3 regions of the Arthrobacter sp. NPDC056727 genome follow, and region 3 is predicted to be linked to each of the others. Evidence: riboswitches for the same ligand, from Rfam matches in the RefSeq annotation. Region 3 holds a riboswitch; each other region holds the start of a gene.
What was found. A riboswitch is a leader RNA that binds a small molecule or an ion and turns the genes downstream of it on or off. The one in region 3 is predicted to bind S-adenosylmethionine.
Positions count from the first base shown of each region.

Region 1 (7,335 bases), on a different contig from region 3:
TTCTCCGACGATATGGAATCACCGGTGACCACCACCACGGGATGGCCGGTCAGTGCGCCGATCAGCGCCAGCCCGATCCCGGTGTTCCCCGAGGTGCTTTCAACGATCGTCCCGCCCGGCTGCAGCTCACCGCTGTGCTCCGCGGCCCGGACCATGCTCAGCGCGGTCCGGTCCTTGATGGACCCGCCGGGGTTCTCCGATTCGAGCTTGACGAAAACAGTGCTTCCCAGTCCGCGGCTCAGTACCTCCAGCGGGACCAGCGGGGTGTTCCCCACCCGGGCCAGCACGGCGTCGGCGTCCACGGCGGGATCCAGTATGGGCGCCACATGCCGTGCCTGGCGGCCGCTCCCCGTCACGGTTGTCATGGTTCTCCTCGTCCAGAGTTTGTACGGCCAAAGTTAGTACCGCCAGAGTTTGCACGGCCATGGTTCTGATCCCCGGCATCCTGCCCGCCGACATCCGCGCTGCGGTCATTCATTTCCGGGGCCGGCGTCTGCAACTCGGGCAGCCCTGCCAGCAAATCCTTCAGCGCAGCGCGCGCATCCTCCACCAGCGCCGCCGCCGGCAGTTGCCGGGAGAGCAACTCCGAGAGGAGCGCTACGACTGCTGCGGTGCCAGTACCCAGTTCCCGGGTTTCGGCCTCCCGCAGGTCCGTGTCCTGCGCCTCCGCCAGGAGGTACGACGCCGTCAGCGCCTCTATGGTGAGGAGCCTGGCCGCGGCCTCCACCGAGCGCTCCAGCTGCTGGAGGGCCAGCGGGGCCAGCGTCGAGTGGTCCTCCACATCCGCGGACAGGGTGGGGGCCCCCAGCGTGGCAGGCGCTGCCAGGAACTTCAGTTCGGCCAGCAGGCCTGCGGCCGAGTACCAGAGCAGTCCCGGCAGGTCTTCGGACGCGAGCGGTGTGCCTGCCCGGGCCGCCTCCAGGTTGAGCTGCCGGATCAGCCGCTGCGGCGGATAGAGCTTGGCGATGCGCCGCTCGCTGCTGATCCCCACGTGTGCCAGTCCCAGCCGCAGCGCCTCGAACGCCAGGGCCAGCTGCATGGGCTGGAAGTTCCCGCCGGACACCATGAGGCCCGAGGCCACGTCCGTCAGCGGGTTGTCGCCGCGGCCGTTGAGTTCCACCTCGAGCGCCTCGGCCAGGGCGCCCACCTGGGCCCGGAACGCACCGTGCGTCTGCGGCGCGGCGCGGAAGGACAGCGAATCCTGCACGGACACCTGCCGCCGCGGATCCTCCAGCCAGCCGCCGCGCAGCAGGCGGCGGACGTTGGCGGCCGAGACGCGCTGGCCGTCCACCGCCTTGGCGGACTGCACAGCCGGCGAGAACGGGCTGAGGTTCCCGCCGCCGTCGTACCTTGCGGTGGCCTCAAGGGACAGCGCCAGCGCGGTGTCCGCCAGATCTGCGAGCCACTGGAGGCGGCGGAGTTCCAGCGCGCCGGCACCGATGGAATAGGAGTTGGCGCTGACCAGCGCCAGGGCCTCCCCCGGTGCCAGGACAAGCGGTTCCAGCCCGGCGGCGGCGAGCGCTTCCCCTCCACCGGTCAGTCCGCCGTCGGGAGCCAGCGCCTGCCCTTCCCCGATGGCGACGGCGGCAACCGCCGCCAGATGGGTGAGGTCCGATGAGCCGACGGACCCGTCGCGCGGAACGGCCGGCACCACGCCCCTGTTCAGCAGTTCGGCGTAGAACCGGGCAGTTTCCGGGCGCACGCCCGAGCCTCCGCGGGTGAACCCGATGAGCCGGGCCAGGATGAGGGCGCGGACTTCATCCCCGTCCAGCAGTGCACCGACGCCGCTGTGGTGGTAGCGCACCACCTGCACCTGGAAGTCGAGGATGGAGTCCTTGTCCACGGCCGTGTCCCGGCCGGAGCCGAGAAGGGTGTTGAGTCCGTAGACCCGGTGGCCGGAATCGATGGCCGCCTGCACCACCTCACGGGAGAGCCCCACGAGCTCAAGGGCCTCGGCGCTGAGGACCACCTCCACGGCGGGATCGGCCGCTGCCGCCGCCACGTCGCCGGCCCGGATGTGGGCCGTGCCGATCAAAAACGTCCCCCGGCGGGCACGAGACACCAGTCCGTGGTTGCTCCCGGCCACTGCCATGGCGTTAGAAGTCCAGCAGGTTCCGGCGGAAGCCGCCTTCGCCGTAGCTCGTCCGCAGCAGTCCACGCCTGCGCAGCACCGGCGCCAGCCTGTCCAGCACGCCGTGAATGGTGGCAGGGTCCACGAAGCCGGAGAAGAGGAAGCCGTCGCCGCCCACCGCGGCCCCGGTTTCCTCCAGGTAGTCGGCGATTTCCTCGGCGGTGCCGATGATGCTGTCGCCTGCGCCGCCGCTGCGTGCCTGCAGGATCTGCCGCAGGGTGGAACCCGGCGGCGCCGCCTTGGAGAAGTGCTCCAGGGTTCCCTGGTTGCTGTTGGTGCTCAGTTCCGGCAGCGGCGCATCAAGGTCGAACTGCTTGAAGTCGATGACGGACAGGTAGGAGATGGAGTTGAGCTGGCTGTCGATGTCCCGCTGCGTGAGCTCCCGGCGCGCGGCCCGCAGGTCCTCCGCCTCGGCCCTGGAACCGGTCACGGTGGGTTTCAGGACAAACAGCACCTTGACGTCGTCGGGGTTCCGGCCGGCCCCGGCGGCTTCTGCGCGGATCGAGTCCCGGTACGCCTTCATGCCGTCCACACCGCGGGCCAGGGCAATGGCAACGTCGGCGTTCGCACCGGCGAAGGCCTTGCCCCGCGGGGATGCCCCGGCCTGCACCAGCACCGGTTCCTCCGGCAGCGGTGCCGTGTTGAGCGGTCCGCGGACCTTGAAGAACTCCCCGTCGTGGTGGATGGGCCGGACCTTGGTGTGGTCCGCGAAGATGCCAGCCCCGGCGTCCTCCAGGATGGCGTCCGGTTCCCAGCTGCGCCACAGCTTGCGGACCACGTCCACGAACTCCTCGGCCTTCTCGTAGCGGAGGTCGTGCTCGATCTGCTGGTCCAGTCCGTAGTTCTGCGCGGCCAGGTCACTGCCGGAGGTCACCACGTTCCAGCCGAGCTGCCCGTTGGAGAAGTGCTGGAGCGTGGCCAGCAGCCGGGCCGCGGTGAAGGGCGGATAGAAGGAGGCGCTGATGGTGGGCACAATGCCCAGGTGCTCGGTGGCGGACAGCAGGTACGGCACCAGCGCCAGCGGATCGTGCTTGGGCGCGAAGGACGCCTGCGCCAGTGAGACCTCCGCGCTGCCGCCGTAGGTATCGGGGACGGTGAGTGAGTCCTCGATGATGAACAGGTCCAGCCCGGCCCGCTCGAACTCCCGGACCGCATGCTGGTAGGGGGCGGGCTTCTTCCAGTCGTAGCCGATTCCGTAGCCGGGCGTCCCCCAGCCCTGGACCCCGAAGCCATGGCCCACAAACCATCCAAAGTGCAGCATGGGAGTCACTGTATTCGGGGTCGAATCATTCACAGCGGCCTGGTTTCATCCGGCGTTACGGCGGGTCATCTCCCGTCATTATCCTCCCGGCCGTCGGCTTTGTAACCGCAACGCGGGGTCAGTTACCGCCGCTTCCGGGGCCCCGATTCGGCCGTATCTGACCCCGCGTTTCTTTCGATGCGTTACGGAAGATGACGACGGCGGCGGTGCGTGCCGCCGTCGTCAGTGTTACGTTTTTCGGGAGTAATGAGTACCGGCATTAAGCCCTGACTGGCCGGTCGGCAACCCTCCTTCCACGGCGGGGTGCCTCAGGTGAATACTCGGCATATCGACCACTTCGAGCTGCAAGCGTGAGAAAAGGAGATCCGTCGTGTCAGACGCCCCCGCCGTTGCAACACTGCCGTCCCAGCAGGATAAACCTGAGGAAAAGCTGTCCTACCGCCTCATCACGGGCCCGGACGACCGGGCGTTCTGTGAGCGCATCTCGGCGGCCCTTGCTGAGGGATACGTGCTGCACGGCAGCCCGGCCGCCACCTTCAACGGCACCAGCGTCATTGTTGCCCAGGCCGTCATCCTGCCGGCCGCGATCGCCAGCGCAGATGCCGCCGTCGCCACGGCCGTTGACCGGCTGGACTCCGACGAGGACCTCAGCGCGGAAGCATACGAGGGCCACGCATGAGCTACGCCGGCGACGTCAGCCCGCAGGACGCGTGGGCCAAGCTCGAGGAGGGCGCCATCCTGGTGGATGTGCGCACCGAGGGCGAATGGGCGCACATCGGCATTCCGGACACCAAGGCCACGGACAACGATCCCCTGTTCATCCAGTGGACCTTTCCCGGCGGCATTCCCAACCCCGGGTTCGTCGAGCAGCTGAAGCAGCAGGCCCCGGAGGACTCCACCGTGGAGCTGCTCTTCCTCTGCCGCTCCGGCCAGCGCTCCATCGCCGCCGCCATTGCCGCCACGCAGGCCGGCTTCACGGCCTACAACGTCCTCGAAGGATTCGAGGGCGAGCCCGACCGCTACGGTGAGCGCACCGTGAACGGCTGGAAGAACCGCGGCCTGCCGACGAACCTGGGAAAGAACTAAGTTGACCTTTAATCACGACGCCGCCGGCTGGAGCCCCGATACCCAGGCCGTCCGCGGCGGGCTTGACCGCACCAATTTCCAGGAAACCACGGAGCCCGTCTTCCTGAACTCCGGGTTCGTCTACGAATCCGCCGCGGCCGCCGAGCGCGCCTTCACCGGCGAGGACGAACGCTTCGTCTACTCGCGCTACGGCAACCCGTCCGTGGCCACTTTCCAGGAGCGGCTGCGCCTGCTCGAAGGCACGGAGGCGTGCTTTGCGACGGCGTCCGGCATGTCCGCCGTCTTCACCGCCCTGGGTGCGCTGCTGGGGGCCGGGGACCGCGTGGTGGCCAGCCGTTCCCTGTTCGGCTCCTGCTTCGTCATCCTCAACGAAATCCTGCCCCGCTGGGGCGTGGAGACGGTGTTCGTGGACGGCCCGGACCTTGATCAGTGGCGCGACGCCCTCTCGGTTCCCACGACGGCGGTCTTCTTCGAATCCCCGTCCAATCCGATGCAGGAGATCGTGGACATCGCGGCGGTCAGTGAACTCGCCCACGCCGCCGGCGCCAAGGTGGTGGCGGACAACGTCTTCGCCACCCCGCTGCTGCAGCGCTGCGGGGACCTCGGCGCGGACGTGATCGTCTACTCCGGCACCAAGCACATCGACGGCCAGGGCCGTGTGATGGGCGGGGCGATTCTTGGCACCAAGGAATTCATCGACGGCCCGGTCAAGCAGCTCATGCGCCACACCGGCCCGGCGCTCTCCTCGTTCAACGCCTGGGTCCTCACCAAGGGCCTGGAGACCATGTCCCTGCGTGTGAACCACTCCTCCGCCACGGCGCTGCGCCTTGCAGAATGGCTCGAAGCGCAGCCTGCCGTCAACTGGGTCAAGTACCCGTTGCTCAAGTCGCACCCGCAGTATGAACTGGCGGCCAGGCAGATGAAGGCCGGCGGCACCGTCCTCACGCTGGAACTTGCGACGACGGCCGGGCAGTCGGGCAAGGAAGCTGCCTTCGCGCTGCTGGACGCCCTGAAGATCATCGACATCTCCAACAACCTGGGCGACGCCAAGTCCCTCATCACGCATCCCGCCACCACGACGCACAGGGCCATGGGGCCCGAAGGCCGCGCCGCGATCGGGCTCAGCGATGGGGTGGTGCGGCTGTCCGTCGGCCTTGAGGATGCGGATGACCTGATGGCGGACCTGGAGCAGGCGCTCAAGCAGATCTGACTGTTCCGGGTTAAATCCTTATCCGCTCTGATCCTTCTTCAGACCCTCCGTGAGATCCGGCCCTTCGGGGCCGGATCTTTTGCTTCCGATGGCGGGCTGTGAACGTGCGTTGCGCCGCGCGTCCCTTCGTTTAGGGCGTCCTTGAGAACCGGTGGGCGGGCACGCTTTAGTGGGTGGACAGGCAGGGTTTACCCAGGGTTTACACGGCCGGTCTTGTTAGGCTGCATAAGCACTGGGCAGACTCGTTAACAACCTGATGAACCGTCGCACCCCTGCCGGTTCAGCACCCACCGAAGGACGGACGCAGCGGTGCGTCCGGGGCGCCGCAGCCGCAAAAGCCGTTGCCGGCCGCTCCCTGACCGGAAGGAACGCCATGGCCGGAGTATTTGAAGTTTTCGTCGACACAGAGTCCCAGTACCGGTTCCGGCTGATGGCCCCCAATGGAACCGTCCTGGCAGTCTCCGCACCCTTCGAGGACAAGCGCGCGGCCGCGGCCGGAATCGCCGACGTCCGCGAGTGCGCCGGGACGGGGCTCATCACGGATCTGTCGGCGGCGGCCCCGAAGGTCCACGGGTCCGCTCCGGCAGAGGCCGCCGCGGCAGTTCCTGCGCCGGTACCGGCCCAGGCCGTCCCGGCGCGGTCCGACCACGGCAGGCAGGGATTCGGGAAGAAGCGCGCGCCGTCGGAGGTGTCCGGCCCCCGGACGGCGGGGCACTGGAGGCCATCAGCCCCGGCGGCCCCGCTCCGCTGGACCGCCGGGGCAGCCTAGCGCCGGGGGTCCAGATCTGGGCGCAGCCCTGCCCCGTGCGGCAGGATGTGGATTATGCCAATCGATGTCGACGAGGTGCGCACACAGACCCGGGGTGTCCTGAACGTAGTCCATTTCAATAACGCGGGAAGTTCCCTCATGCCCCGTCCTGTTGTGGACACCGTCGTGGGCCATCTGCGCCGCGAGGAGGAAATCGGCGGTTATGAAGCGGCAGAGGAAGCCTCCGGCCGGCTTGAAAACGTCTATTCCTCGGTGGCCCGGCTGATCGGAGCCCGGCCGGACGAGGTTGCCCTGGCGGAGAACGGCAGCCGGGCCTGGGCGGCGGCGGTCTACAGCCTTCCTTTCATTCCCCGCGGGCGGCTGCTGATCGGCCGCACCGAGTATGCCGGGAATGTCCTCGCACTTCGGCAGCTGGCGGAGCGCCATGACCTCGAGATTGTGGTTCTGCGGGACGACGAACACGGACAGGTCGACGTGGAACACCTGCAGTCGGAACTCGAGCATGGCAACGTCGCCATGGTTGCCCTGACTCATGTCCCAATGGCGAACGGTCTGGTTAATCCGGCGGCCGAGGTCGGAAAGCGTTGCCGTGCAGCCGGGGTGATGTTTGTGCTCGACGCGTGCCAGTCAGTGGGCCAGATGCCTCTGGACGTGCAGGCTTTGGGCTGCGACGTGCTGGCAGGCACGGGACGGAAATTTCTGCGCGGACCGCGGGGCACGGCGTTCCTCTACGTGCGCGCAGCAGTCCTCGAACAGCTGAAGCCACCCATGCTGGATGGGCACTCTGCCAGTCCAGCCGGGGCCTCCGGCTTTGAAATCCGCAGCGACGCCCGGCGCTTCGAGAGCTGGGAGAGCAGTGCCGCCGGAAGGCTGGGGCT
Region 1 covers NZ_JBHTZA010000026.1:59,069-66,403, reverse strand. The annotation lists gene ACFRAH_RS20535 (PLP-dependent cysteine synthase family protein) at 1-365, opposite strand, end outside; gene ACFRAH_RS20530 (aromatic amino acid ammonia-lyase) at 362-2,062, opposite strand; gene ACFRAH_RS20525 (NtaA/DmoA family FMN-dependent monooxygenase) at 2,097-3,392, opposite strand; SAM riboswitch class IV at 3,635-3,749, shown strand; gene ACFRAH_RS20520 (DUF1737 domain-containing protein) at 3,763-4,071, shown strand; gene ACFRAH_RS20515 (rhodanese-like domain-containing protein) at 4,068-4,478, shown strand; gene ACFRAH_RS20510 (O-succinylhomoserine sulfhydrylase) at 4,480-5,688, shown strand; gene ACFRAH_RS20505 (YegP family protein) at 5,945-6,457, shown strand; gene ACFRAH_RS20500 (aminotransferase class V-fold PLP-dependent enzyme) at 6,512-7,335, shown strand, end outside.
Region 1: it holds a riboswitch for S-adenosylmethionine, as region 3 does, so the genes downstream of both, ACFRAH_RS20520 (DUF1737 domain-containing protein) here and ACFRAH_RS11195 (bifunctional o-acetylhomoserine/o-acetylserine sulfhydrylase) in region 3, are expected to answer to the same signal.

Region 2 (7,335 bases), on a different contig from region 3:
GAGCAGCGCCGTCACGGTCCAGCCTCGCGGGCAGCGCCGATTGCCTTGCCGGTCCGCCAGCCGGCGGCAGCCGCCGCCAGCCCCAGCACCACGGACAGTCCGAGGTAGAGAAGCCCCACGGCAGGGAATTCGGCGCGGGTCAGCTGGTCCGTGGAAAAGACGACGGCGGAGAAGGTGGTGAAGGATCCCAGCACGCCCGGCCCTATGGCGGCGCGGAGCCAGAACGCGGTGTGGGGCCGCGCGATCCAGATGGTGGTGAGGGCTGCCAGCACGAAGCTTCCCACGATATTGATGCCCAGTGTGGCCCACGGCAGGTCTCCCGGCTGGTCCGGGAACAGCACCCCCAGTGCGTACCGGAGTTCCGTGCCCAGCAGTCCGCCGACGGCGACGGCCGTCCAGACCCGCCAGCCATAGCCGGATCCGGTCGTGGGCGCGGTGCCGGTGCGGCCGGCCAGGGGAACCCGCACCTGTGCCTACAGGCCGGCCATGCGGCAGCCGGGATGTGCGGAATCGCTGTGGATCCAGAGCGCGGAGGCCACTTCGTCGGCGAGGTCAACGTCGCGGCTGGTTCCGGGGGAACCGATGCGGACCACGAGTGCGCCGCCGAAGGGCTTGCGGCCGCGCACTTCGACGTCGGCGTCGAGGCTGATCCGTTCCGCGGCGAGGTAGCGCAGCAGTTCCGGGTTCTCGTCGCTGATCCGCGTGATCCGGCCGGTGTGGCCGTCGTCGAGCTCGATCATCCGGTGGGCCGACGGCATCCGGACTGTTCCGTCGGCCGCGGGGATGGGGTCGCCGTGCGGGTCCCGGGACGGGTTGCCGAGCCGGGCCGCCAGCCGCTCAATGAAGGTATCCGAGACCGCATGCTCCAGCTGTTCGGCCTCGTCGTGGACTTCGTCCCAGCTGTAACCGAGGTCCTTGACCAGGTACGTTTCAATCAGCCGGTGCCGCCGGACCATGGAAAGGGCAAGCCGGACACCCTGCGGCGTGAGCGTGATGGCGCTGTAGGGCTTGTGGAGGACGAGGCCCTGGTCCTTGAGCTTGCGCACCATCTCGGAGACCGAGGAATTGGCCACGCCGAGCCGCTGTGCAAGCTGGGTGGAGGTGATGGGCTTGTCCTGCCATTCCGTGAAGGAATAGATGACCTTAACGTAGTCCTCGATCGAGGAGGAGGGCGTACTGGTCTTCACAGCTTCAAGCCTACCTGCTGCCACTCCGGCGTTCGGCCTTGACCGCCCGCCACGTCTGGGTGAGGTAGGGGAGCTGGAGGACCTCGCCCTGGGCATGGCCGAGATGCTCGTGCAGGTACCAGGCCAGGTTGCCGGTCACCTTTGCCCGGGTGGCGTCGTTGGCCGCGAGGTAATAACTGCGGGATTTTGCCAGTTCGAGGATGTCGTCCGGGGTGACCGGATCCTCCCACCGTGTCAGGTGGCTTTCCAGCGACGTGAATTCCGGGCCGATCTTCGGGCGGAAGTCCGGTTTGTGGACGTCCCCGGCATGCATGATGCGGGACAGCCGGTGCACCCAGGGCACGGATGTGTCCAACTGGTTCCAGATCAGGCCAAGCACGCCATGGGGCTTGAGGATGCGGGAAATTTCGGTGCTGGCCCGCAGCGGATCGCACCAGTGCCACGCCTGGGCAACGCTGACGACGTCGAACGCCGCCTCGGGAAGTCCTGTTTCCTCCGCGGTGCCCGCCAGAGCATGGACCCCGGGGTACATGCGGCTAAGCTGGTCCAGCATGTCCAGGGAAGGGTCCACGGCGCTGACGGCGAGCCCCCGGTCCACCAGCAGGGCGGTGAATTTGCCCGTTCCCGCGCCGACGTCAGCCGCGGTACGGGCCCCGGCTGGAATGAGCCAGTCCGCGGAGTCGTCCGGGTAGCCGGGACGGACGCGGTGGTAGTGCTCGCCGCCGTCCTGGAAGCTTTGCCCCAGCTCCTGCCGCCGCCCGTGATGAAGTTTGGGACCGCCCCGTGCCACGCACAGTCTCCTTAGGCCGACGTCGAAAATTACCTTTCGAATTTACCGTACGGAGAGCGAGAGGTGCTTAGTCCTGAGTACCGATCAGTCCTGGACACACGGTGCGGCGCCGGCGGTGCCGGGCGTGTTGGGTGCCCAGTCGGGGTAGGTGCGGGCGTCGTTCGCCGGAACCCAGCGCCCGGCGTCCACCACGTAGTCCCAGCCCAGGCCGGAGCGGCGGAGCTCCTCGATGCCGGCGAGCAGCCGCTGGGCGTCCTCGAGCCGTGATCCCACGCCGAAGCTGGCGCGCAGCGAACCGGACGGCAGGCCGAGGCGCTTCAGCAGCGGGTGCGCGCAGAAGCGGCCGTCGCGCAGGCCCACGCCGTGTTCGGCCGACAGGTAGGCGGCCACCAAACCGGCGTCGTAACCCTCCACGGAGAAGTTGACCACGCCGATGGCGTCATCCGGGTTGCTGTCCTCGAAGATCTGGTGGACGGTGACGCCGTCGATCCGGCGCAGCCCCTCGACGAGGAAGGACCGGATGGCGGCTTCGTGGGCGTGCCAGCTCTGCGGGTCGAGGGCAGCGATGACCTGGGTCGCGCGGGCAAGGGTGGCTGCGCCGAGGACGTTCGGTGAGCCCCCCTCGTGGCGGGCGGGGCCGGTGGCCCAGCTGACGCCGTCGAGCCTGGCCTCGCTCACGGCGCCGCCGCCCGCGAGGTGGGGGGTGCCGGCGTCGAGCCAGTCGGGGCGGCCAACGAGGACGCCGGCCCCGAAGGGGGCGTAGAGCTTGTGGCCGGAGAAGGCGAGGTAGTCGACGTCGTCCGCGGCGATGTTAACACGGCGGTGCGGTGCGAGCTGGGCGGCGTCCACCACGATCCGGGCGCCGTATTCATGGGCCAGCGCGGCGAGGCGGCGGATCGGGAGGATTTCGCCGGTGACGTTGGAGGCGCCGGTGACGGCGAGGAGGCTGATATCGCCGTGCTGCAGTTCGGCACGCAGGCTGCCGATGGTGGCCTCCAGCGTTTCCGATGCCACCACGCTGCGGTGCGGCACGCCCTGCCACGGCAGCAGGTTGGCGTGGTGCTCTATGTCCAGGTACAGCACTTCGCCGGTGTGGTGGTGGTCCTCCACCGGCAGGCAGCCGGCCAGGAGGTTCAGGGAGTCGGTGGTGTTCCGGGTGAAGATGACGGCGTCATCGGCGCGGCCGCCCACGAACTCCCGCACGACGTTCCGTGAGTTCTCGTATACGGAGGTGCTGATCTGCGAGGCATAGCCGGCGCCGCGGTGCACGCTGGCGTAGTACGGCAGGATCTCGTTGAGGTATGCGGAAACGACCGACAGCGCAGGCGCGGAGGCGCCATAGTCGAGGTTGGCGTAGCGGATGTGGCCGCCCTGGATCAGCGGAGCCTGGATTTCTGCGCCCGTGACGGCGGCCAGGGGGCGGCCGGCGGCGACAAACCGGCCGTCCAGCACATCGGCGTCGGTGGAAGAAATGATGGCAGTCGTCATGGGACCTCACTGAGAAAAGGACCCCGTGTGACGGGGATCCGCGCTTGCCGGGTCCGTTCCGGATCGGCCTGGTCGTCACCCGGGGCACCCCACCGCGAATGGAGGGTTGCCGGCCAGCTAACCGGGGTTTAGCGCTGGCACTCGTGACCTGTTACGAGACTAGGACATCCGGACAGGCGATGAAAAAGCCGGTCAAAATGTTAAGCGGATTATTACGCGGGCTGGATATTCGGCGTTCTGCCGAAGAAACGACGGCGGCCGCCCCCTAAAGTGGGCGGCCGCCGTCGTAATGTTCAGTGTCAGAGCAGGTCGTCCAGCTGCGGGTTCAGCCGCTTCAGGACTTCCGAGTGCAGGATCGAGTTGGTGGCCAGCGCGTTGCCGCCGAACGGTCCGTCGGTGCCTTCGAGGGAGGTGAACCGCCCGCCTGCCTCCGTCACGATCGGCACCAGCGCCGCCATGTCGTACAGGTTCAGTTCCGGTTCGCAGGCGATGTCCACTGCCCCTTCGGCCACCATGCAGTAGGACCAGAAGTCGCCGAAGGCGCGGGTGCGCCACACATCCTCCGTGAGCTGGAGGAACTCGTCAAGGTTGCCGCGGTCCTTCCAGCCGCCGAGGCTGGAGTAGGACAGTGAGGCGTCGGCAAGGCTGGACACATTGGAAACCTTCAGCCGCGTGGCGGCCGCGAGGGAGCGGCCCGAGTAGGCGCCGGCGCCTTTGGCCGCCCACCAGCGCTTGCCCAGCGCAGGGGCGCTGACGACGCCCACCACCGGTTCGCCCTCGTCGACGAGGGCGATCAGCGTGGCCCACACCGGCACCCCGCGGACAAAGTTCTTGGTGCCGTCGATGGGGTCGATGATCCAGCGGCGGGAACCGTGGCCGGAACTGCCGAACTCCTCACCGAGGACGGCGTCGCGGGGACGGGATCGGGACAGCTGGCCGCGGATCGACTCCTCGGCGGCCTTGTCCGCATCGGTGACCGGCGTCAGATCTGGCTTCGTCTCGATCTGAAGGTCCAGCGCCTTGAACCGGCTCATGGTCTGGTCGTCCACGGAATCGGCCAGCACATGGGCCAGACGCAGGTCATCGTTGTACGTTGAAGCGGGTTGGGTCATGGTTCCAAACTACCCTCAAAGGCCCGGCGGGGCGGGGAGGCAACGGCCGGGCGGCGCCGGGGAGGCTAGCCTACGGTGCCGAGTTCCTTGGTTTCCTGGGCCTCCGCGCGCGGGTCAGTGCCCAGCAGGCGGCGCAGGGACGCGAGCCTGGCTGCTCCCGAAGGGCCGGCGTGGCCGGCCTCGACCCAGGCATCCACGCCGCAGTTAACGGCGGTGGAATCGTGTTTGCAGCCGCGTTCGCAGGCCTCGGTGCCCGGCTCAAGGTCGGGGAAGGAGTGCAGGATGCGGTCGGGGTCGACGTGCGCCAGCCCGAACGAGCGGATGCCCGGAGTGTCGATGATCCAGCTCCCCACCGGGGCGTCGGCCAGCTTGAGGGCAAGGGCCGACGACGACGTGTGCCGCCCGCGGCCCGTCACCGCGTTCACGCCGCCGGTAGCTCGTTCGGCGCCGGTCAGTGCATTGACCATGGTGGATTTTCCGACGCCGGAATGGCCCAGCATCACCGTCACCTTCCCGTCCAGGTGGGCCCGGAGGTCGGAGACGGCGGCAACGTCGAGCCGGGCGGAGAGGCCGTCGTCGGACCGGGCGTCGATGCCGGACGCCTCGGAATCTGCGGTGCGGCTGATGATCACCGGAAAGTCGAGGTGGCGGTAGTTGCCCAGCAGCTCCGTAGGGTCCTTGACGTCCGCCTTGGTGACGAGCAGGATCGGCTCGATCCCGGCGTCGTAGGCGGCCACCAGCGCGCGGTCGATGAAGCCGGTGCGGGGTTCCGGGTTGGCGGCGGCGACAACCACCACGAGCTGGTCCGCGTTGGCCACCACGGCGCGTTCCACGGGATCGGTGTCGTCGGCGCTGCGGCGCAGCAGTGTCTTGCGGTCCTGGATTTTCACGAGCCGGGCGAGGGTGTCCGGGGCTCCGGACACATCGCCCACCAGGGAGACGAAGTCGCCGGCCACCACGGGGGAACGTCGCAGCTCCCGGGCGCGGGCGGCAATGACCGTCCGCTCGTGCCCGGAGTCCTCGCCGACGACGGCCGTGTAGCGGCCGCGGTCAACGGTGATGATCCGTCCGGTGACGGCATCCTCGTGGCTGGGTCGGTCCTTCGTCCGGGGCCGGGAACCCTTTTTGTTCGGCCGGATCCGGACGTCGGATTCGTCCCAGGAGTCAGTGCTGCGTGCCACCGGTGGTCCCCGCGGTGTTGGTAACGGCACTGCTCCGCTGGCCGAGCATGTCCGTCCACAGTTTGGGGAAGTCGGGCATGGTTTTGGACGTAGTGGCGATGTCCTGCACTTCCACGCCCCTGACCGCCAGCCCGAGGATGGCTCCGGCGGTGGCCATCCGGTGGTCCGCGTAGCTGTGCACGGTGCCGGCGTGCAGTTCCGCGGGCCGGATGATGAGCCCGTCGGCGGTTTCCTCGGCATCACCGCCGAGGCGGGTGATCTCCGTGACGAGCGCGGCCAGCCGGTCCGTTTCATGTCCGCGGAGGTGGGCGATGCCGCTCAGCCGCGAAGGGCCGGAGGCCAGGGCGCAGAGCGCGGCGACCGTCGGCGCCAGCTCGCTGGTTTCGGCGAAGTCCGCGCCCTTGATCTCACTGCCGCCGGTCACCGTCAGGGTGCCGTCTGCCAGGGTGACCGTGGCCCCCATGTCGGTAAGGATGCTGCGCCACATGTCGCCCACCTGCGTGGTGTGCTCGGGCCAGTCCGGGATGCGTACGGTACCGCCGGTGGCAAGCGCCGCAGCCAGGAACGGACCGGCATTGGACAGGTCCTGTTCGATGCGCTGGTCAAAGGCACGGATGGGGCCGGGGCTGACAATCCAGTGGTTGGGCGTGGAGTCATCCACCGCCACGCCCGCTCCGCGCAGTACCGCGATGGTCATGTTGATGTGGTCCAGGCTCGGAACCGTGCTGCCCGAATGCTCCAGGTGGAGGCCGTCCGCGAACCGTGCCCCCACCAGCAGCAGGGCGGAGACGAACTGGGAGGATGCGCTGGCGTCAATGACCAGGTGCCCGCCGCGGACCTGGCCCGAACCTTCGACGCGGAACGGCAGCGAGGCCGGCGTCCCGCCGTCGTCGCCGGTTACGGCTACCCCGAGGGCTGAGAGGGCGTCGATGATGGTCCCCATCGGCCGCTCCCGGGCATGGGGGTCGCCGTCGAAAACAGTGGCGCCGCTGCGCAGGGCCGCCAACGGCGGCACGAACCGCATGACGGTCCCGGCCAGGCCACAGTCGACGGCGACGTCCGCACCGCCGGTGTTGGCCGGAATCGGCGTCACCTCCAAGTCAGGGCCGAAGGCGCCGTCGCCGGGGACCTCCCGGATGTCCGCGCCGAGCTGGCGCAGTGCCGCGATCATGAGCGCGGAATCCCGGGAGTGCAGCGGTGCCCGGAGCCGGGAGGGGCCGTCGGCCAGCGCGGCGAGCACCAGGTACCTGTTGGTGAGCGACTTTGAGCCCGGCACGCGGACGGTGGCGTCAACCGGCTGCTCGGCGAACGGCGCGGGCCAGTGCGGAGCAGCGCCGGAGTTTTCAGCGGACGTGCCCATGGGTGATGCAGTCATTCCCGCTTATGCCCCCACCGCGTGGTCAACGGCCCGGCGGACTGCCTTGTCGGCCTTGCGGACTGCCTTGTCGGCGCTGTGGAGCGTCTTGCCGGTGCTCTTGCGTGCGTCGGCGGCGAGGTGGCCGGCGGTCTTCCGCGCGTCGGCGGCCAGGTGCTCGGCGCGCCACGCCAGGCTGGGCTTGCCGGCCGTGTCCACGGAG
Region 2 covers NZ_JBHTZA010000004.1:195,920-203,254, reverse strand. The annotation lists gene ACFRAH_RS05885 (fluoride efflux transporter FluC) at 1-15, opposite strand, end outside; gene ACFRAH_RS05880 (fluoride efflux transporter FluC) at 12-467, opposite strand; gene ACFRAH_RS05875 (metal-dependent transcriptional regulator) at 474-1,187, opposite strand; gene ACFRAH_RS05870 (class I SAM-dependent methyltransferase) at 1,198-1,977, opposite strand; gene ACFRAH_RS05865 (aminotransferase class V-fold PLP-dependent enzyme) at 2,062-3,465, opposite strand; SAM riboswitch class IV at 3,501-3,614, opposite strand; gene hisN (histidinol-phosphatase) at 3,765-4,577, opposite strand; gene ACFRAH_RS05855 (ribosome small subunit-dependent GTPase A) at 4,643-5,758, opposite strand; gene aroA (3-phosphoshikimate 1-carboxyvinyltransferase) at 5,742-7,133, opposite strand; gene ACFRAH_RS05845 (DoxX family protein) at 7,140-7,335, opposite strand, start outside.
Region 2: it holds a riboswitch for S-adenosylmethionine, as region 3 does, so the genes downstream of both, ACFRAH_RS05865 (aminotransferase class V-fold PLP-dependent enzyme) here and ACFRAH_RS11195 (bifunctional o-acetylhomoserine/o-acetylserine sulfhydrylase) in region 3, are expected to answer to the same signal.

Region 3 (7,335 bases):
GTGACGGCTGTGTGACTCCCGGCCTGGAATGGGACGGGAGTCACACGGTCGGGCAGGGCCGTCAGGCGCCTTTCGCCGCGCGGAATCCGGCGTCGAGGTCGGCGAGGATGTCATCGATGTGCTCCAGGCCCACCGACAGCCGGACCAGCCCGGGGGCAACCCCGGCCACGCTCTGCTGTTCCGGGCTCAGCTGGCTGTGCGTGGTCGACGCCGGGTGGATGACGAGGGAGCGGACGTCGCCGATGTTCGCCACGTGGGAGTGCAGTTCCAGGGCGTCCACGAAACGTTTGCCGGCCTCGGCGCCGCCGGCCACTGTAAAGGCCACCACAGCGCCGGTGCCCTTGGGCCCGTACTTCAGCCCGCGCTCATACCAGGGGCTGGACGGCAGCCCGGCGTAGGCCACGGACTCCACGTCGTCCCGGGCCTCCAGCCAATTGGCCACCGCCACCGCGTTGGCCACGTGGCGCTCCACGCGCAGGCTCAGTGTTTCCAGGCCCTGCGCGATCAGGAAGGCATTGAACGGGGACACCGCCGAACCCAGGTCGCGGAGCAGCTGGACCCTCGCTTTGAGGATGTAGGACAGGTTGGCTCCGAGGGCGCCGCCCTCTCCGAGGTCGCGGGCGTAGACGAGGCCGTTGTAGGTGGGGTCCGGTGTGTTGAAGCCGGGGAAGCGCTCCTGGTCCTTGCCGAAGTCGAAGTTTCCTGAATCCACGATGACACCGGCGATGGCGGCGCCGTGTCCGCCCAGGTACTTGGTGGCCGAGTGCACCACAATGTCCGCACCCCATTCAAGCGGCCGGATGAGGTAGGGGGTGGACAGCGTGTTGTCCACGATGAGCGGCACACCGGCCTCGTGCGCTGCCCGGGAGACGCCTTCGATGTCCAGGACGTCCTGCCGGGGATTGGACACCACCTCGGCGAAGAAGAGCTTGGTGTTCGGCTGCACGGCGTCGCGCCACTGCTGCAGGTCATCCGGGTCGGCCACGAAGGTGACGGATACGCCGAACTTCTTCAGGGTGTGCGCCAGCAGGTTGTAGGTGCCCCCATAGAGGCTGGGGCTGGCCACCACGTGGTCGCCGGCCTCGGCGATGTTGAGGATGGCGTAGGTTTCGGCGGCCTGGCCAGAGCTCAGGAGCAGCGCGGCAAGCCCTCCCTCCAGGCTGGCGATCCGCTGCTCCACGGCATCCTGGGTCGGGTTGCCGATCCGGGTATAGATGGGGGCGATCTCGGCAAGCGCGAAGCGGTCTGCCGCGCTTTCGGCGCTGGGGAACACGAACGACGTCGTCTGGTAGATCGGCAGCGACCTGGCACCGGTGGCGGCGTCGGGCACCTGGCCGGCGTGGATCTGGCGGGTTTCGAATGACCATGCGTTGGACATGCAGGCTCCTCTGTTGAAGGGGCATGTGCTGGTCCCGGCACAGGCCCGCGCTTGCCGCATGGCGGATGCCATGCGGCCAGGTCTTCACCCGGGGCACCCCGCCGCGGCGGAGGGTTGCCGGCCAGCGAGCCGGGGCTTTCTTCGCTGGCACTCATGACCTGCGATCAGTGTAGGAATAGCCCTCCGGCGCGCACAGCTTTGTGAAGAATTTCGTCAAAAGCTGGACATTTCGTTAAGTTAGGCCACCCTAAGCTGAGAGCCCGGTCACAAAGTGCCAAGATGAGGGCATGCGCATGGATCACGTCTCTTACGCCTGTGAACACGATGGCCTCGCGGCCACCACCGAACGTATCTCCTCCGCCCTCGGCGTCGAAGCCGTTAAGGGCGGGGTCCACCCCCGGTTTGGAACCCGGAACATGATCATCCCGCTGGCCGGCCACAAGTACCTTGAGGTTGTTGAGGTCCTGGACCACCCGGCATCGGACAAGGCGCCGTTTGGCCAGGCCGTCCGGGCCCGGTCCGCAGCGGGCGGCGGCTGGATGGGCTGGTGCGTCGAAGTTGACGACCTCGCCCCGTTCGAGGAACGCCTCGGCCGCTCCGCCGTCAACGGCAACCGCAAGTTCCCGGACGGCCGCGAACTTGTCTGGAAGCAGATCGGCATCCTGGGGCTCATCGCGGACCCCCAGGTTCCGTACATGCTGAAGTGGGAAGGCGATCCCGGGTTGCACCCGTCCAACGCCTATGACAGCAATGTGAAGATGTCCAGCCTCACGATCGCGGGCTCCGCCGAGCGCGTGACCGAGTGGCTCGGCGAGCCGGTGGAACGGCCGCTGGAGGACGTGGCCGTGAACTGGGTGGCCCCGCACGGTACGCCGGGCATCCTCTCCGTCACGTTCGAAACCGCAGCGGGCGCCGTCACCATCTGACGCTTCCGCCTTTTACTCCGGCCGCCATCAGCGGGTGCCAACGACGCCACCCGCCGATGGCGGCCGGATCATTTTTAACGGCTGGTTGCTAGCCCAGCCCGACGGCCTTGCCAAACAGGCTGAACCCGACGAAGGCCACGATATCCAGCAGGGCATGCGCGATGACCAGCGGCATCACCCGGCGCGTCCTGGTGTAGACCCACGCGAACACCACGCCCATGACGGCGTTTCCGATGAAGGGCCCGAACCCCTGGTACAGGTGGTAGCTGCCGCGAAGCATTGAAGAGACAAAAATCGCCAGGGGCATGGACCAGCCGAACTTGCCGAACCGGTCCAGAAGGTAGCCCACCACAATGACTTCCTCCACGATCGCGTGGCGCACGGCGGACAGGATCAGCACGGGCACCGTCCACCAGTAGGCGTCCAGGCCGCTGGGGATGATCGCCGTCGTAATGCCCAGGGCACGTCCGGCGGCGTAAAGACCCAGCGACGGCACACCGATCAGGGCCGCCAGCCCGAGCCCCTGCAGCAGGTCCTTTCCCGGCCGGGCAAAGTTGAAGCCCAGCTTCCGGAACGCGGAGCCGGAGCCATGCCCCAAACCGGCCTTCGCCTGGCGCTGGTCGGTCAGGAAGAAGATCACCAGCAGGACCGGCACCAGGGCGAACACGATGTCCAGCAGCTGGTAGGTCAGGTCGAAGTATTCCCTGGTGCTTTGCGACCTGTTGAGTGTGGACGTTCCCTGTGCCAGCGGCGCCCGGGTCATCTTGTCCAGGAGCTGCACCACCGAGTAGACCGCGGACTGCCCCAGCGACAGCCCCAGGACAATCAAGACTTCGAACCGCAGCCGGCGGCGGGAGGGAACCAACATGTTCCTATCTTGCCTGCCCCCGCTGGTACTTTCCTGTCAGCCCGTCCGGTCCTGCCGCCGTCGGGCCTTACCTTCCGGCCCGCCGGTACCCGTCCGGCCGCAGGCTGACCCTATGCTGGGGAGCTATGAGCGCTCCCGGGAAAATCATCATGATCCGGCACGGCCAGTCGGCCGCCAACGCGGATACCTCCATCTACAACAGGGTGCCCGACTACCGGATTCCCCTCACGGAGCTTGGGCTGGAGCAGGCGAAGGCCGCCGGGGAGCGCGTCCGGCGGGAGCTGGACGGGCGGCAGGTGAGTGTCTACGTCTCACCGTACCTGCGCGCCTACCAGACCCTTGAGGCGCTGAACCTGGGCTCCCTGACGGAACGCGTGATCGAGGAACCGCGGCTGCGCGAACAGGACTGGGCCAACTTCCAGATCTCCGGCGACATCGAGGACCAGAAGGAGCTCCGCAACGCCTACGGCCACTTCTTCTACCGCTTCCGGGAGGGCGAATCCGGCTCCGATGTCTACGACCGGATCTCCTCCTTCATGGAGACCCTGTACCGGCACTGGTCCAAGCCCGACTACTCCCCCAACGCCCTGCTCGTCACGCACGGCCTGACCATGCGCCTGTTCTGCATGCGCTGGTTCCACTGGTCCGTGGAGTACTTCGAGTCCCTGAACAACCCGGAAAACGCGGAGATCCGCATGCTGGTTCGCAACGGCGCGGGCAAGTATGAACTGGACACGCCCTTCACCCAGTGGGTGGACCGGAGGGTGGACGAAACCGTGCTGGACGCCCCGCCAGTGATCTTCTGAAGCGCCTCCCGTCCCAGCCGCCGGTCTAGCTGCCGGCGACGATCACTTCGGTGCCGCGCGCCTCGAACGCGGCCTTGTCCGCCGCGGAAATGCCGGAGTCGGTGATGAGCCGGGTGAAGTCGTAGCCGTCCATGGTGGCGAACGCCCGGCGGCCCACCTTCGAGGAGTCCGCTATCACGTAGGAGACACTGGCCCGGCTGGCCAGCAGGGCGTTCACGGTGGCCTCCGCCTCGCCGGTGTTGGTGGGCCCGACCTCGGCGTCGACGCCGTTGACCCCGATGAAGGCGATGTCCAGCACCACCTTCTGCATGATGATGTCCGTGTACGGGCCCACGAGTTCATAGGACCGTGTGTTGAGGATGCCGCCGGTCACCATCACCTTGATGTTGGGCCGGACGGCAAGCTGCGAGGCGATGTTGATGGCGTTGGTCACCACCGTGAGGGTGGGCTGGTTCGACGGCGAGTTGAGGTCTTCGCGGGTAGCCAGGATCTGCGCAAGGGCGGTGCTCGTGGTGCCGCCGCACAGCCCGATGACCATGCCCGGGGCGATGAGCGCGGAGGCGGCGAGGGCGATCTCCTGCTTGGCCACGGCGTGGTCGTCCCGGTTGTACCTGCCGGGAAGGTCGTAGGCCAGGGCGCCGGTGGTGGCACCGCCCCGGGTCCGCGTCAGCAGCCGCCGCTTGGCCAGGCTGTCCAGGTCCCGCCGGGCGGTTGCCGGCGAGACACCGAGCCGGGTGACGATCTCCTCAACCTCCACCTGGCCGGCTTCGGCAAGGAGATCGAGGATGGCCGTCAGTCGGTCGGTGCGGGTCATGCGTGGCCTTTCAAATTCACAAACCGTCACGAGAAATGACGTTTTCTGATTGTATCAGACCTCTTGCGATCACTTTCCGTCACGCTTCGTAGGAAATGGTCCCGCCTGACACTACCGTGCCCGCACGCCTGCGCGCCAAACAGCGTGCGTGAGCGGCATGCCGGGCCGGTAGGCGAGGTGCGTGGCGGACGGGGCGTTAAGGACGTGCAGGTCCGCCCGGTGTCCGACGGCGATCGAGCCCACCGCGCGTTCGCCGTCGACGTCGTTCCCGGACTCGCGCTGCAGCGCCAGGGCCCCGCCGTACGTCGCCGCCCGGACGGCCTCATGGACACTCAGGCCCATCTGCAGGACGGCGGTGGTGACGCAGAAGGACATGGAACTCGTGTAGGACGTGCCGGGATTGCAGTTGGACGCCAGCGCCACGGGCACGCCGGCATCCAGCAGCTGCCGTCCGGGGGCCAGCGGCTGCCGCGTGGAGAGATCGCAGGCCGGCAGGCACGTGGCCACCGTTCCGCGCCGGCCCGTTCCCGCGGCGGCATCCCAGCCGGACCAGCTGGCGGCGAGGCTTGCGATGTCCTGCTCCGAAAGATAGTTCACGTGGTCAACGCTCGCCGCGCCGAACTCCACCGCGAGGCCAACACCCGGGCCGTGCCCCAGCTGGTTGCCGTGCACCCGCAGCCCCAGCCCTGCGTCCCGGCAGGCCTGCAGCACGGCGCGGGACTGTTCCTCGGTAAAGGCGCCCCGTTCGCAGAACACGTCGGCCCAGCGGACGTAGGGGCGGGCGGCATCCAGCATGGGACCGCTGGCCAGCCTGGTGTAGTCATCCGCGTCAATCCCGGCCGGCACCAGGTGGGCGCCCAGGTAGGTCACCTCGTCCGCGACCGTGGAAGCAATCCGGGCACTCCTGGCTTCCTGCTCCACGTCCAGGCCGTAGCCGGTTTTGGTCTCCAGGTATGTGGTTCCCTGGGACACGGCTTCGGCAACGCGGCCCTGGGCCAGCCTCGTGAGGTCGTAGTCGCTGGTGTTCCGGGTGGCATTCGTGGTGACGGCGATGCCGCCGGCGCTGTACTCCTCCCCCGCCATCCGCGCCTCGAATTCCGCTGTCCGGTCCCCGGCGAAGATCAGGTGCGTGTGGGCGTCCACCCAGCCGGGCAGCACGGACCGGCCACCGGCGTCCACGGCGTCATCGGCCGCGGGAGCCGAGGATGCCGGGCCGATCCAGGAGATGCGTTCACCGTCGATCACCACTGCCGCGTCCTTGAGGACACGGTGCTCCGCGTCCTGGGTCATCAGTTCGGCAATGTTGGTGATCAGGGTGCTCATGGATCCATTCTTCAGCGCCGGATGGACCAGCGCGTGGCAGCCAGCGCTTCCGCCGTCCGGGATACCGGACCGTTCCCGGCCCCGGGTCCGGCGAGGATCAGGGCGGCGGCCAGTTCCGCGACGCCGGACGAGGTCTGGAACCCGTAGCCGCCCTGGCCGGCGAGCCAGAAGAACCCGCGGGCCTCGGCGTCGAACCCCACCACCGGGACGCCGTCGGCCGCCTCGGTGCGCAGGCCGGTCCAGGCCGTCCGGACGGGACCGATCCCCAGCGTCGTCAGGGTGTTGAGCCGGGCGACGAGCCGCTCCACGTCCCCTGGGCGGGGACGTGCGTCCTCGGCAGCGCTGGGGACGTGTTCCGACGGCGAGATCAGCACGTCGCTGCCTTCCCTGCGGAAGTAGAAGGAATCGTCGGCCGCAGCCACCATGGGGCTGCCCTCCGGCAGCGGGTGGCCGACACCGGCAATCGCCGCCGTGCGGCGGTACGGCTGCAGGCCGATCTTCTCGACGCCGCTGAGCACCGCAAGCTCGTCCGCCCAGGCGCCGGCCGCGTTGACCAGCACGCCGGCCGAGAAGCCTTCCTGCCCGGCGCCGATCTCCCAGCCGGACCCGAGCCGCTGGGCCGAGTGGACGCGGGCGCCGGTGATGATGTCCACGCCGGCAGCTTCGGCGCGCGCCCGGTGCCTTTCCAGGAGCTCCGGGGCGTCGCACCCGAAGGAGCCGGTGTCCAGGCCGGCGGCGGAGAAGGCCTCCGGCTTCAGGGCCGGGCACAGGCCGAGCGCTTCCTCGTGGTTGATCAGGCGCATCTCGCCGCTGGCCTCGGCCCGCACCGTTTCTTCGTCCCCGATGAGCAGGAAGCTCCGCGGCGAAAGCACGGGCCGGGTCCGTCCGGCGTCGTCCGCCGTGATCAGCTCAAGCGTGCGCACGGTGAGCTCCCGGACCACCGGCGGACCGTAGCTGGGGATGAGCTGCCGGGCGGAGCGCGAGGACGTGTGGTACGCGAGCTGCTGTTCCGCTTCCACGAGGGCCACGGTGCATTTGCCGGCCAGCGCGGAGGCCAGGGACAGCCCGGCGATCCCGCCGCCCACAATGACTACGTCATAGGTTGATGCCATGGGCCCAATCCTTACAGATGGCAGGAAGCTACGCAGCCACCGCGTCCCGGCTCTTGACGAACGCCTGAACGCACGTTTCGACGTCGTCGGCGCTGTGCGCGGCGGACA
Region 3 covers NZ_JBHTZA010000009.1:83,725-91,059, forward strand. The annotation lists gene ACFRAH_RS11195 (bifunctional o-acetylhomoserine/o-acetylserine sulfhydrylase) at 62-1,378, opposite strand; SAM riboswitch class IV at 1,421-1,537, opposite strand; gene ACFRAH_RS11200 (VOC family protein) at 1,666-2,304, shown strand; gene ACFRAH_RS11205 (CPBP family intramembrane glutamic endopeptidase) at 2,393-3,172, opposite strand; gene ACFRAH_RS11210 (histidine phosphatase family protein) at 3,298-3,978, shown strand; gene ACFRAH_RS11215 (DeoR/GlpR family DNA-binding transcription regulator) at 4,004-4,792, opposite strand; gene ACFRAH_RS11220 (amidohydrolase family protein) at 4,904-6,115, opposite strand; gene ACFRAH_RS11225 (NAD(P)/FAD-dependent oxidoreductase) at 6,127-7,227, opposite strand; gene ACFRAH_RS11230 (glycine C-acetyltransferase) at 7,256-7,335, opposite strand, start outside.